Linked DNA regions of Halopiger aswanensis. Each later gene encodes a partner of the first gene's protein in a complex. Links are inferred from orthologs where the notes say so. Each region holds a gene or a part of one and is shown on either strand. Other genes may lie near its edges.

Region 1 (4,674 bases):
CGCGTCGAGCGGCGACGGCGACCGCAAACGGCTTCGCGACTCGATGCGACCGGCCTTCTCCGAGCGGTTCACCAACCGAAACCCGCACCTCATGGACCGGATCGTCGAGTGGCGACGGGAGCAGGACGCCGGCGGTCCGGCCCAGATCGCGCAGGCTGCCGCCGTCTCGAGTTTCGATGTCGCCGATCGACTGGGGTCCATCCGCGTCCCGACGCTGATCCTGCACGGGAACGACGACCGCGTCGTGCCGCCCGCGAACGCGCGGCTCCTCGCCGAGCGGATTCCCGACGCCGAACTCGAGTACGTCGAGGGCGGCTCGCACTGTTTCTTCATCGAACGGGACGACCGCGTAAACGAGTCGCTGCTGGCGTTTCTGGAGGAACAGGGACGGGAAGGCCGGGTAGGGTCGACCCGCAGGTAGACGAGTCGCGATTCAGGCGCTCGAGGGTGCCGGCGCGTTCGCGTCTTCGATCTGGATCCGGCCGTCCGTTCGGACGCCGATGTCGAACCCCTCGTAGGTGAATCGGAGTTCGTGCGTCCCGGCGTCGTCGGCTCGCCGGGCGTGTGCGACGAGCGAGTCGAGCGCCTCCGGATCGACGGCGTCGTACAGCGGGGAGAGAGCGCCGGGATCGTCGTCGACGAGGGCCGCAACCGCGGTCACGATCGTCTCGCTCGCGCGTTCGCCGGCGTCGGGATCGAACGTCGCAACGCACCGTAGCGCGTCGTCGGAATCGTCAACGGAGGGCATACCCCCTCCTATTCCAACCGGCCCGGTAGGTGTGCTCCTTACTATGTAGTATTTTTAAGTAGTATCGGCGATCGGCCGCGGATCGGCGGCCGCTCGAGAGCCGTCAGTGTCGTCCCGCCGAGAGCCGCTCGTCGGGGCGGTCGAAGCCGAACAGTCCGGCCAACAGGTTCCGGTGGCCGCGGCGGAGTCGGCCGGCGAGCGACTGGCGCGTGATGCCGACCTCGGCCGCGAGATCCTCGAGCGTCGCCCGCCGCGGCTCGTCGAAGTAGCCTCGCTCGTACGCGAGTTCGAGCGCCTCGAGCTGGGCTGCAGTGAGTCCATCCTCGTCGCGGGCGTCGACCAGCGCCAGCGGCTGGAGCCGGGTCACGTCGATGTGAATCCCCTTGCGCCGACAGCGTTCCCGAAACGCGCTGACTGTCTCGTGGTCGTCGGCTCGCAGCCGGAACGTCCACTGATTCGCCGTTCCGGTCGCCGACAGCAGCGTGACGTTCGACGAGACGATCGCGTCGACGATCCCGTCGACATCGGGTCGCCAGACCGCACGGTAGAGCACACCCCGCGAGCCGAGGTCGTCGACCACCGTGAGCGTCTCCGCCGCCGAGGCGCTGATCGCCGCCTCGACCTCGGCCGGGCTCGCGCCGCGGATCCAGACGTAGGGAAACAGCGACTCCGTCGTCGGAACGATCCGCTCGAGTTCGATCGTAACGTCCGGCAGCGACGCGAACAGCGCGCCCAACGGGAACTCGTCGCCGTCGACGGTGAACTCGACGAGCGTTGCCATTACCCACCGCAACGACGATGCCATTGATAAAACCGAAGGGCGCCTCACGAACTGGACGCTGGGCGCTAGTTAGCGTGCAACCGAACCTGCGGACCGCAGCGGCGACTGTGACGCTATTTCCCGACGATCCGAATAACACAGGCTCGAGTCGGTCCGGGACGGCGAACGAACGAATAGCCGAGCAGCCGAGCAGTCGGGTAGTACTCGAGAACGAACGCGAACGAGAAGGCGAACAGGAACGAAACCGTGACCGCGTCGATTCAGTCGCTCTGGATGCGCGGCGCGAGCATGTAGGTGACCTGACCCTGCCCTTCCGCGAAGCCGAAGAACATCTTGACGGGGAACTCCTCGCCCAGATGCAGCGTTACCTCGGCGTCCGAGGGGATCGCCTTGTTCATGTCCTTCAGGTAGTCCAGCGAGAACAGCGAGTGGGCCGGGCCGGCCTGCAGGTCGATCAGGTCCTCACGGGTGAGCTCGAGGTGGACGTCGTCGGTGTCGCCCTCCGCGTCGACGTAGAAGAACTCCTCGCCCTCGTCGACGCCGAGCGCGATGTGGTCGGAGACCATATCGGCTGCGGTGACCGAGCGGTTGACGTCCTTGCCCTCGAGGATGACCTCGGCGGGCAGATCGAGGTCCGGAATGTCGGGTTCCTGGCGGATCGAGTCAGGGTCGATCAGCGCCAGGGTGTACTCGAGCCCGTCGATCTGGATGTGGAGCTTGCGGGTCTCTTCGTCGAGTTCGAGCTGGATGAGCTGGCCGGATTCAGCCATTCCCGCGATGTCCTCGAGCCGCGAGAGGTCGACGCCGATCAGCCCGCCGTCGGCTTCGTACGATTCGAACGCAGCCGCGTCGAGCGAGAGGTCGACCATCCCGACGTTGGCGGGATCGACGGCCCGGATTTCGAGCCCGTCTTCCTCGAGGTGGATCTTGCACTCGTCGACCAGCACGCTCACCGAATCGAGCGCGCTGGTGAGCGTTGCCGCGCTCACGATGGCCTTGAACATATAGGACGGGCTACGGACGGTTGCCATAAAAAGCCACCCTTTACGCGCGGGCGTGTGGTGTTCGGTGACGATTCGGGCCGTAACGAGTCAGTACTCGTCGCGCAGCCGGATCGGCTCGTCGGGTTCGACGTCGGCGGTACTCTCGTCTGCGTCGACCTCGAGGACGACGCCGATCTCCTCGCCGTTGCCGTTTACCACGCGCTTGCCGGTCTCGTCCGCGGTGATGTCGGTCAGGGTTCGGCGTCCGCCGTTCGACGGGAAAACTGCTGGCCCGGGTTTCGAAACGGCGGGTCGCCCGGAAGCCGTCGTCGCTCGAGTCGTCGACCGCGAATCACGCACTCGAGCGGCGAGTTCGCGTTAGGATTCGATCTTCTCGACGATCTGCTCGGCCTGCTCCTCGGCTTTGTCCTCGCCGACGTGCTTCTCGATGAGGACGCTGGTTACCTCCCAATCGTCCTCGCCCTCGACCTTTCCGGTGCGGACCTCGCTCCCCTCCGAGACCGACTCCGCAGGGTCCTCCGCCCAGTCGGGCGTCCGGATCTCGTCGTACTCGTCCGGATCGCGAAACCGGACGTGGATGTAGTCGTCCTCGGTCTCGACCTTGTTTACGGATGGTGTGTCGGCCATACCGGTACTGCGGCCGCCGCGAGCCTAACGATCGCCCCTGAATGCGCACGCTCTCGGTCGGCTCGAGCGCGAGGTTCCGTCTCGCGGGCAGAACTCGGCGTCAGCGGACGATCGTCACCGGCACCGGCGCGCGCCGCGCGACGGTTTCCGCGACGCTCCCCAACAGAACTCTACTCGCACCCGTCCGGCCGTGGCTGCCGATCACGATTCGATCGACGGCGTGCTCGTCGGCGTACTCGATGACTGCGTCGGCGACGGAGCCGACGACCTGATCCGTCTCGATCGACGCGCCGTGTTCGGCGGCCACCTTCCGTGCGTCGTCGAAGATCTCCTCCGAAAATTCCCGTTGCTGGAGTCGGAACTCGTCGTACTCCTCGTCGGTTTCCGCCTCGAGCGTGGGCGAGCCCGGTAGGTCGGCCGGATCGACGACGTGCAGCGCCGTGATCGTCGCGTCGGGCTGGTCCTCGAGCGCGAACTCGAGGGCGGCGTCGGACGGATCCGAATCGTCGACCGGAACGAGGACGTGCGTGGCCATACCCGCCGTTCGACGGCTGGCGACAAAAGGGTCCGCTCGCGATTGCGGCACGCGTCGTCCGAATTGCCACAGGGACTGGTGTGAATCGCCGTCCCCGGTGCGTACGCAAGGAAACGGTGTTTGCCGCGGCTGCTGTAGCGCAGTGCATGAGCGACGGCGACGCTACCGCCGACGAGGCGACCGACTGGGCGTTCGAAACGGAGTTCGCCGACGTCCTCGAGGCCGTCCCGGACGAACACTACGATCCCGACCAGTTCGTCCCCGGCGTCGGCCCGCTCTCGGCGGACGTCATGCTCGTCGGCGAAGCCCCCGGCGGGCAGGAGGTCACGCAGGGCGAGCCGTTCGTCGGCCAGGCCGGCAAACAGCTCGATCGCGCCCTCGAGTCGATCGGCTACGATCGCCGCGACTGCTACATCACGAACCTGGTCAAGGTCCGGCCGCCGGAGAACCGCGACCCCCACGTCGACGAGATCGAGGCCTGGTGGCCGGTTCTCGAGGCGGAAATCGAGCGCGTCGATCCGACGGTGCTCGTCCCGATGGGAAGTTTCGCGACCGCCGAGATTCTAGATACCGACGAGACGATCACGGATCTGCACGGACGGGAGTTCGAGCGCGAGGTACCACGCACCTCGGACTCCTCGAGTAGCGCGGAACAGAGTTCCGCGGACAGTCGAGCGGCGAAGCCGCGAGACGACGGTGACGAGCCGCGAGAGCGGGACGGGCGGCTCGTCATCCCGTCGTTTCACCCCGCCGCAGCGCTGTACGATCGGAGTAAAGTCGACGCGATCGAGTCGGATCTCGAGGCGGCGCTCGAGAAGGCGTAAGCAGGCGATTCGCTCGCGTCAGCCGCGGATCGTCAGAATCCCGTCGTTAACCGTCACGTCCGTCGCGTCGGACGGAATATCGAACTCGAACTGGTCGTCTCCAACGACGACGATCGCCGTGGTTCCGGTCACGTCGAGCGTCGGCTTCCCGCTGC
Region 2 (4,781 bases), on another replicon or contig:
CGACGAGACGCACGTCCACCTCGAGTCGGGCGACGAAATTCCGTACGACCAGTTCGTCTGGACCGGCGGCATCGCGGGATCGGACGCGCTCGCGGGCGAGCGTCCGCTTGTCGAGAGCGACCTGCGACTGGACGAGCGGACGTTCGCGCTCGGTGACGCCGTTCGCGCGACCGACGCCGACGGGGAGCCGGTGCCGGCGAGTGCACAAACGGCCGTCCGCGAGGCGCGGACGGTCGCGGAGAACATTTCGCGCTTCGCTGGTGACGGGACCGACGCCGAAGCGGACCCCGACGCTCTCGAGCGCTTCGCGTTCGACTCGCCGGGCTGGACGGTCAGCGTCGGCGACGACGCCGTCGCACAGCTCGGCCCCGCCGTCCTCACGGGTCGACCGGCGAAGGCGCTGAAAGCGACCGTCGGACTGGGCTACCTCTCCGCGGTCGGCGCGGTCGGAAACGCGACCGACCGCTTGTATCGCGGGGTTCTCGAGAGACGGTTCGGTCGCGAGTGAGCGAGCGATATCGGCCGACTCGAGCCGGGAAGCCGCTCACTCGAGCGAGATGACGACCTTCCCCTGGTGCGCGCCCTCGTCGACGTAGCGGTACGCTTCGCGGACCTCGTCTTCCGAGAAGCCGAAGGTGCGGTCGATCACCGGCTCGATCTCGGCGGCTTCGATCGCGCTGTTCATCCGGTCGAACATCGCGCGACTGCCGACGCCCATCGAGCCCTCGACGGTGAGCGCCTTCTGGAGGATCGGGCCGGGGTGGACCTGCCCGTCGGGACCCGAGAGGACGCCGATCAGGTGGACGTAACCGTCGAACGCCGCGGCCTCGATCGACTGCTGAAGCGTGCCCGGGCCGCCGACCTCGATGACGTGATCGACGCCGCCGGTCTCCTCGGCCACCGCGTCACCCCACTCGGGCGTCTCCTCGTAGTTGAGCGTCCACGTCGCACCCAACTCGCGGGCCCGCTCGAGTTTCTCGTCGCTCGAGGAGGTGACGAAGACGTCGGCCCCCTGCATCGTCGCGAACTGGAGGGCGAAGGTGGAGACGCCGCCGGTACCGAGTGCGAGGACGGTCTCGTCGGCGGTCAGATCGCCTGCTTCCATCAGTTCGCGCCACGCGGTCAGCCCGGCGCAGGTGAGCGTCGCGCCCTGTTCGTAGGAGAGGTTCTCGGGGAGTTCGGCGAGCGAGGCGGCGGGGAAAGTGGCGTACTCGGCCAGCGTGCCGTCGACGTTCCCGCCCGTGGTTCGGGCGACCTTCTCGGGCGTGACGGGGCCGTCGATCCAGTCGGGAGCGAACGGCGTTGCAACGCGGTCGCCCGCCGAAAGGCGTTCGACCTCGTCGCCGACCGCGACGACCTCGCCGGCGCCGTCGCAGAGCGGCACGACCGGCGGTTCCGCGCCGGGATAGACGAGGTCCTCGTGGGCGATCGCCAGATCGCGGTAGTTGATCGACGCCGCGTGCACCTCGACGAGCGCCTCGTCCGCGGCGGGTTCGGGACGGTCGCGCTCGACTTCGACGACGCCGGCGTAGTCGCTCGAGGGTTCCTGGACTTCGTAGGCTTTCATCACCCGACGAAAGGAACCGGCGGAACTTCGGCCCTCGGTCCGGCGAGCGTTTTGCTGGCTCCGCGAACAACCGGCAACGCGGCGTTTCGGACCTCGGCGTGCCGTCTTCGGGTCTCCTCTACGTCCAGCGATCAAGTCCCGTCTGCGTCACGCTCTCCTCGATGCGCTCGAAGCCGCGTTCGACCTCGTCGGGGTCGACGCCCCACTCGTCGGTGACGTACTCCCGGGCCGCCGCGAGGTCGGGATCCATCGCGGTGTCGAACTCGTACTCGTCGGTCACGTTCGGATCGCGGAACAGCTGGCGGACGCGGTCGCCGTACTCGATCGAGTCGCCGCGGGCCTCGAGGACGCTCCAGAGGTCGCCGTGCTCGGTGATTTCCTTGATGGCCGTCTTCGGGCCGATGCCGGAGACGCCCTCGTTGAAGTCCGTCCCGATGAGAATCGCCGCGTCGATGAGTTGCTCGAGGGTGAGGTTGTGGTGTGCGAGGGTGGCCTCGAGGTCCATCAGTTCGGGATCGCCCTTGCTGGTCAGTTGGCGCAGCGTGAGCGGCGCGCCGAACAGCAGCGCGTCGTAGTCCTCGGAGCCGACGTAGTCAGCGTCGCCGCGACGGACGATGTGAGCGGCCTGGGCCTCGCCCTCCGCGGGCGCCTCGACGATCGGCACGTCGAGTAATCGGAGGAGTTCGCGGCTGGTCTCCTGAATCGTCGGCGTCAGCCGCTGGGTCCGGGACTCGAGTTGCGCGATGGCGACCTCGTCGCCTTCCTCGCGGGCGACCTCGAGTTGCTCCTCGTAGGTGCGCCGCTGATCGCGGCGGGATTCGATCTCGTCTTCCTTGAGTTCGGAGGGGCCGCCGTCGAAGACCATCACGGGCGTGACGTCGTTCTCGAAGAACTTGGGCAGTCCCTGCACGATGCCGACGAGGTTCGCGACCTCGGTGCCGTCGGCGGTCGTGTAGACGTCGCTGTTGGTCCACTTGACCGTCGTCGTCAGGTAGCGGTAGAGCCAGTTGTGCGCGTCGACGGCGACGACGCCCTCGATCTCGGAGAAGGGGATCTCCTCGATGACCGCGATATCCCGAAGTGCAGCGTTTCCCATTGCCGTGGTATTGGGCCGACCGGGATTTGAATCGTTGGCTTCCGGCCGGCCGCTGATTCAATCCTCGACGCTCGATTGCGGTTCCTCGAGACGCCCGGGGCGGATCACTCCACTCGCTGCGCTTAGCTGTCCGCCTCGACCTCGGGATCCGGCGGCTCGCTCCCGCGGCGCGACTCGAGGAACTCTTCCTCTTCCGCGGACAGATCGCGCTCGCGAAACTCCTCGAGGCCGGTCCGGTACCGCTCGGCGGCGTGTCGGTCGGGATCCTCGACCTCGTCGATCGGATCCGGCCGCGGGTACTCGAGGACGAGTTCGGCGATCCCTGTGGTCTCGCCGGTATAGGCGAACCCGCAGCGGTACAGCGCCTCGTAGGCGAAGGGGTTGTTGACCGCGATCCGGAGGCGCTCGTAGCCGCGCTCGAGGGCGCGGTCCCGGACCAGCCGACAGAGTCGCGGGCCGATGCCCTCGCCGCGGCGGTCGCGGGCGACGGTGACGTACCGCAGCCAGAGGGTGTCCTCGTCGGTGCGATCCTCGTTGAACGCGACGGCGGCGACGATCTCGCCGTCCTCGTCCCCTTCCTCGCGAGCGACGGCCTTGCCCGTGTTCGTCATGACGAACTTGCCGGCGTAGCTGAACCGCTCGTAGTCGAGGCGCAGTTTCGGTCCGTCCGGCGGCCAGTCGAGCAGTTCGTACTCCACACGCGCAGTTGGGGCGGGCGTCCCTATGTGGGTTCGGGATCAGAACCGATTCCGCCAGCGCTGGGTCCGCAGCACCTCGTCTTTCATCGCCGAACAGTGCTCGCGGGCGCGTTCCGCCTCGAATTCGTCGGTCAGGTCCTCGGCACACGCCTCCCACGAGCCGCCGATCGACGACCAGTACTCGAGGACGCTGTCCCGGTCCCAGCCCTCGGGCAGGTCGTCCAGCCCGTTCACGTCCTCGTCGACGACGTCGGTCAGCGCCTCGGTGTCCGTCGATTCGGGTGCGTCGTCGGCCTCGAGGGCGCTCGCTTGCATCGCCGAGGCGCGGTAGACCGCGGAGCCGACGGTCGGGGCCTCGAGGCCGACGACGTAGGCCGGACTGTCCTCGCTGGCATCGACAGACGTGAGGTCGTCCTCGCCCTTACCGCCGCCCTGCGGAAACTCGAAGTCCTCTGTCAGGACGGCCGCGACGACGCCGCGGCCGTCCGGGGTGGCGACGACGTCGCCCTCCTCGTATCTGGTACCGCTCATATCGGACCGTTCGAGGGCCGATTCGGTAGTGACGGTGCCGGGATTCGCAAGGACCGCGGGTAACTGACGGACCACGACCACTGAGGGGCGCCGAAACGGTCGCTAAACGTAACACTACGTCGGCCACCGCATGCAGTCACGGCCCGCTGCTCGAGCCGTCGCACCGTCGTGCCGTCGCGCCGTCGCGCCCGAGCGCTTAAGCGGTCGACACGTCCTACCGAACGGAACGCGGCCGCGATCGGCTGTCCAACCGAGTCTGCCGGCCCCAGACCTATCCGCGCCGCCGTGGATAGTGCGAACGTGACAGAATGACCGACGATGCCGAGTCCGACCCGCCGGACCAATCGGACCAGTCTGACCCGCCGGATCCTCCCGAGTCGTCCGCGGACGACCCGCTCGAGGACGTTCCGCTCTCCCTCGACGCACACCTCGATATTCTGGCCAACGAGCGCCGTCGCTACCTCCTCGAGTACCTCTGGGACCAGCCGGGACACGTCGGTTCGTTCGAGGCCGCGACGAAACACACGATCTCGCAACACGGGCAGAAATACGGGTGGCAACCGAACCACGACGACATCCAAGTCGATCTGCAGCAACACCATCTCCCGAAACTGGCCGACGCCGGCCTCATCGAGTACGATATCCGTAGCCAGACGATTCGGTATCGCGGCAACGACCGCCTCGAGGAGATTTACGAGCGGATCGTCGAGTTCGAGCGCGATCGCTAGTCGGCTCGAGAGTTGTCGGCAACGCTGCGAACGATCGGCTGTTGAGACGTGCGCGGATCGGGATTTGAACCACGCGAAGACGGTCGCGTTCGCTACGCTCACGGGCTGGGACTTCCCTAATTCAAATCCCTCATACGAGTGCTGTTGCTCGCAGGTTTGCG

Evidence for each region.
Region 2: the proteins of ATJ93_RS15790 (region 1) and fen are in contact, whole or in part, in a crystal structure (PDB 1RXZ), measured with the Archaeoglobus fulgidus proteins. The link is inferred for Halopiger aswanensis from one-to-one orthologs. Residues at the interface, in WP_010877842.1 of Archaeoglobus fulgidus: Asn43, Val44, Ala45, Met46, Pro120, Arg121, Pro123, Leu125, Gln151, Met192, Ser194, Asn218, Tyr219, Pro220, Ile237, Leu238, Ala239, Pro240, Arg241, Ile242, Glu243, Ser244; in WP_010877775.1 of Archaeoglobus fulgidus: Lys326, Ser327, Thr328, Gln329, Ala330, Thr331, Leu332, Glu333, Arg334, Trp335, Phe336.

What each region holds. Positions count from the first base shown.
Region 1 is NZ_RAPO01000003.1:372,108-376,781, reverse strand. What follows is about bases 662-3,472. They hold ATJ93_RS15790 (DNA polymerase sliding clamp), read right to left. Parts: upstream 2,534-3,472; coding sequence 1,790-2,533; downstream 662-1,789. Other genes in these bases: ATJ93_RS15775 (universal stress protein), read right to left, coding at 3,261-3,472; ATJ93_RS15780 (hypothetical protein), read right to left, coding at 2,891-3,160; ATJ93_RS15785 (hypothetical protein), read right to left, coding at 2,621-2,872; ATJ93_RS15795 (helix-turn-helix domain-containing protein), read right to left, coding at 852-1,529; ATJ93_RS15800 (HalOD1 output domain-containing protein), read right to left, coding at 662-748. In the rest of the region: ATJ93_RS15805 (alpha/beta fold hydrolase), read left to right, coding at 1-421; more of ATJ93_RS15800, read right to left, coding at 434-661; more of ATJ93_RS15775, read right to left, coding at 3,473-3,695; ATJ93_RS15770 (uracil-DNA glycosylase), read left to right, coding at 3,842-4,519; ATJ93_RS15765 (DUF7127 family protein), read right to left, coding at 4,538-4,674.
Region 2 is NZ_RAPO01000002.1:1,018,977-1,023,757, forward strand. Bases 675-3,592 are described here. They hold fen (flap endonuclease-1), read right to left. Parts: upstream 2,664-3,592; coding sequence 1,686-2,663; downstream 675-1,685. Other genes in these bases: ATJ93_RS11960 (zinc-dependent alcohol dehydrogenase family protein), read right to left, coding at 675-1,567; ATJ93_RS11970 (GNAT family N-acetyltransferase), read right to left, coding at 2,786-3,361; ATJ93_RS11975 (hypothetical protein), read right to left, coding at 3,401-3,592. Also shown: ATJ93_RS11955 (NAD(P)/FAD-dependent oxidoreductase), read left to right, coding at 1-508; more of ATJ93_RS11960, read right to left, coding at 545-674; more of ATJ93_RS11975, read right to left, coding at 3,593-3,892; ATJ93_RS11980 (DUF7344 domain-containing protein), read left to right, coding at 4,201-4,620. UniProt on the Methanocaldococcus jannaschii protein: Structure-specific nuclease with 5'-flap endonuclease and 5'-3' exonuclease activities involved in DNA replication and repair.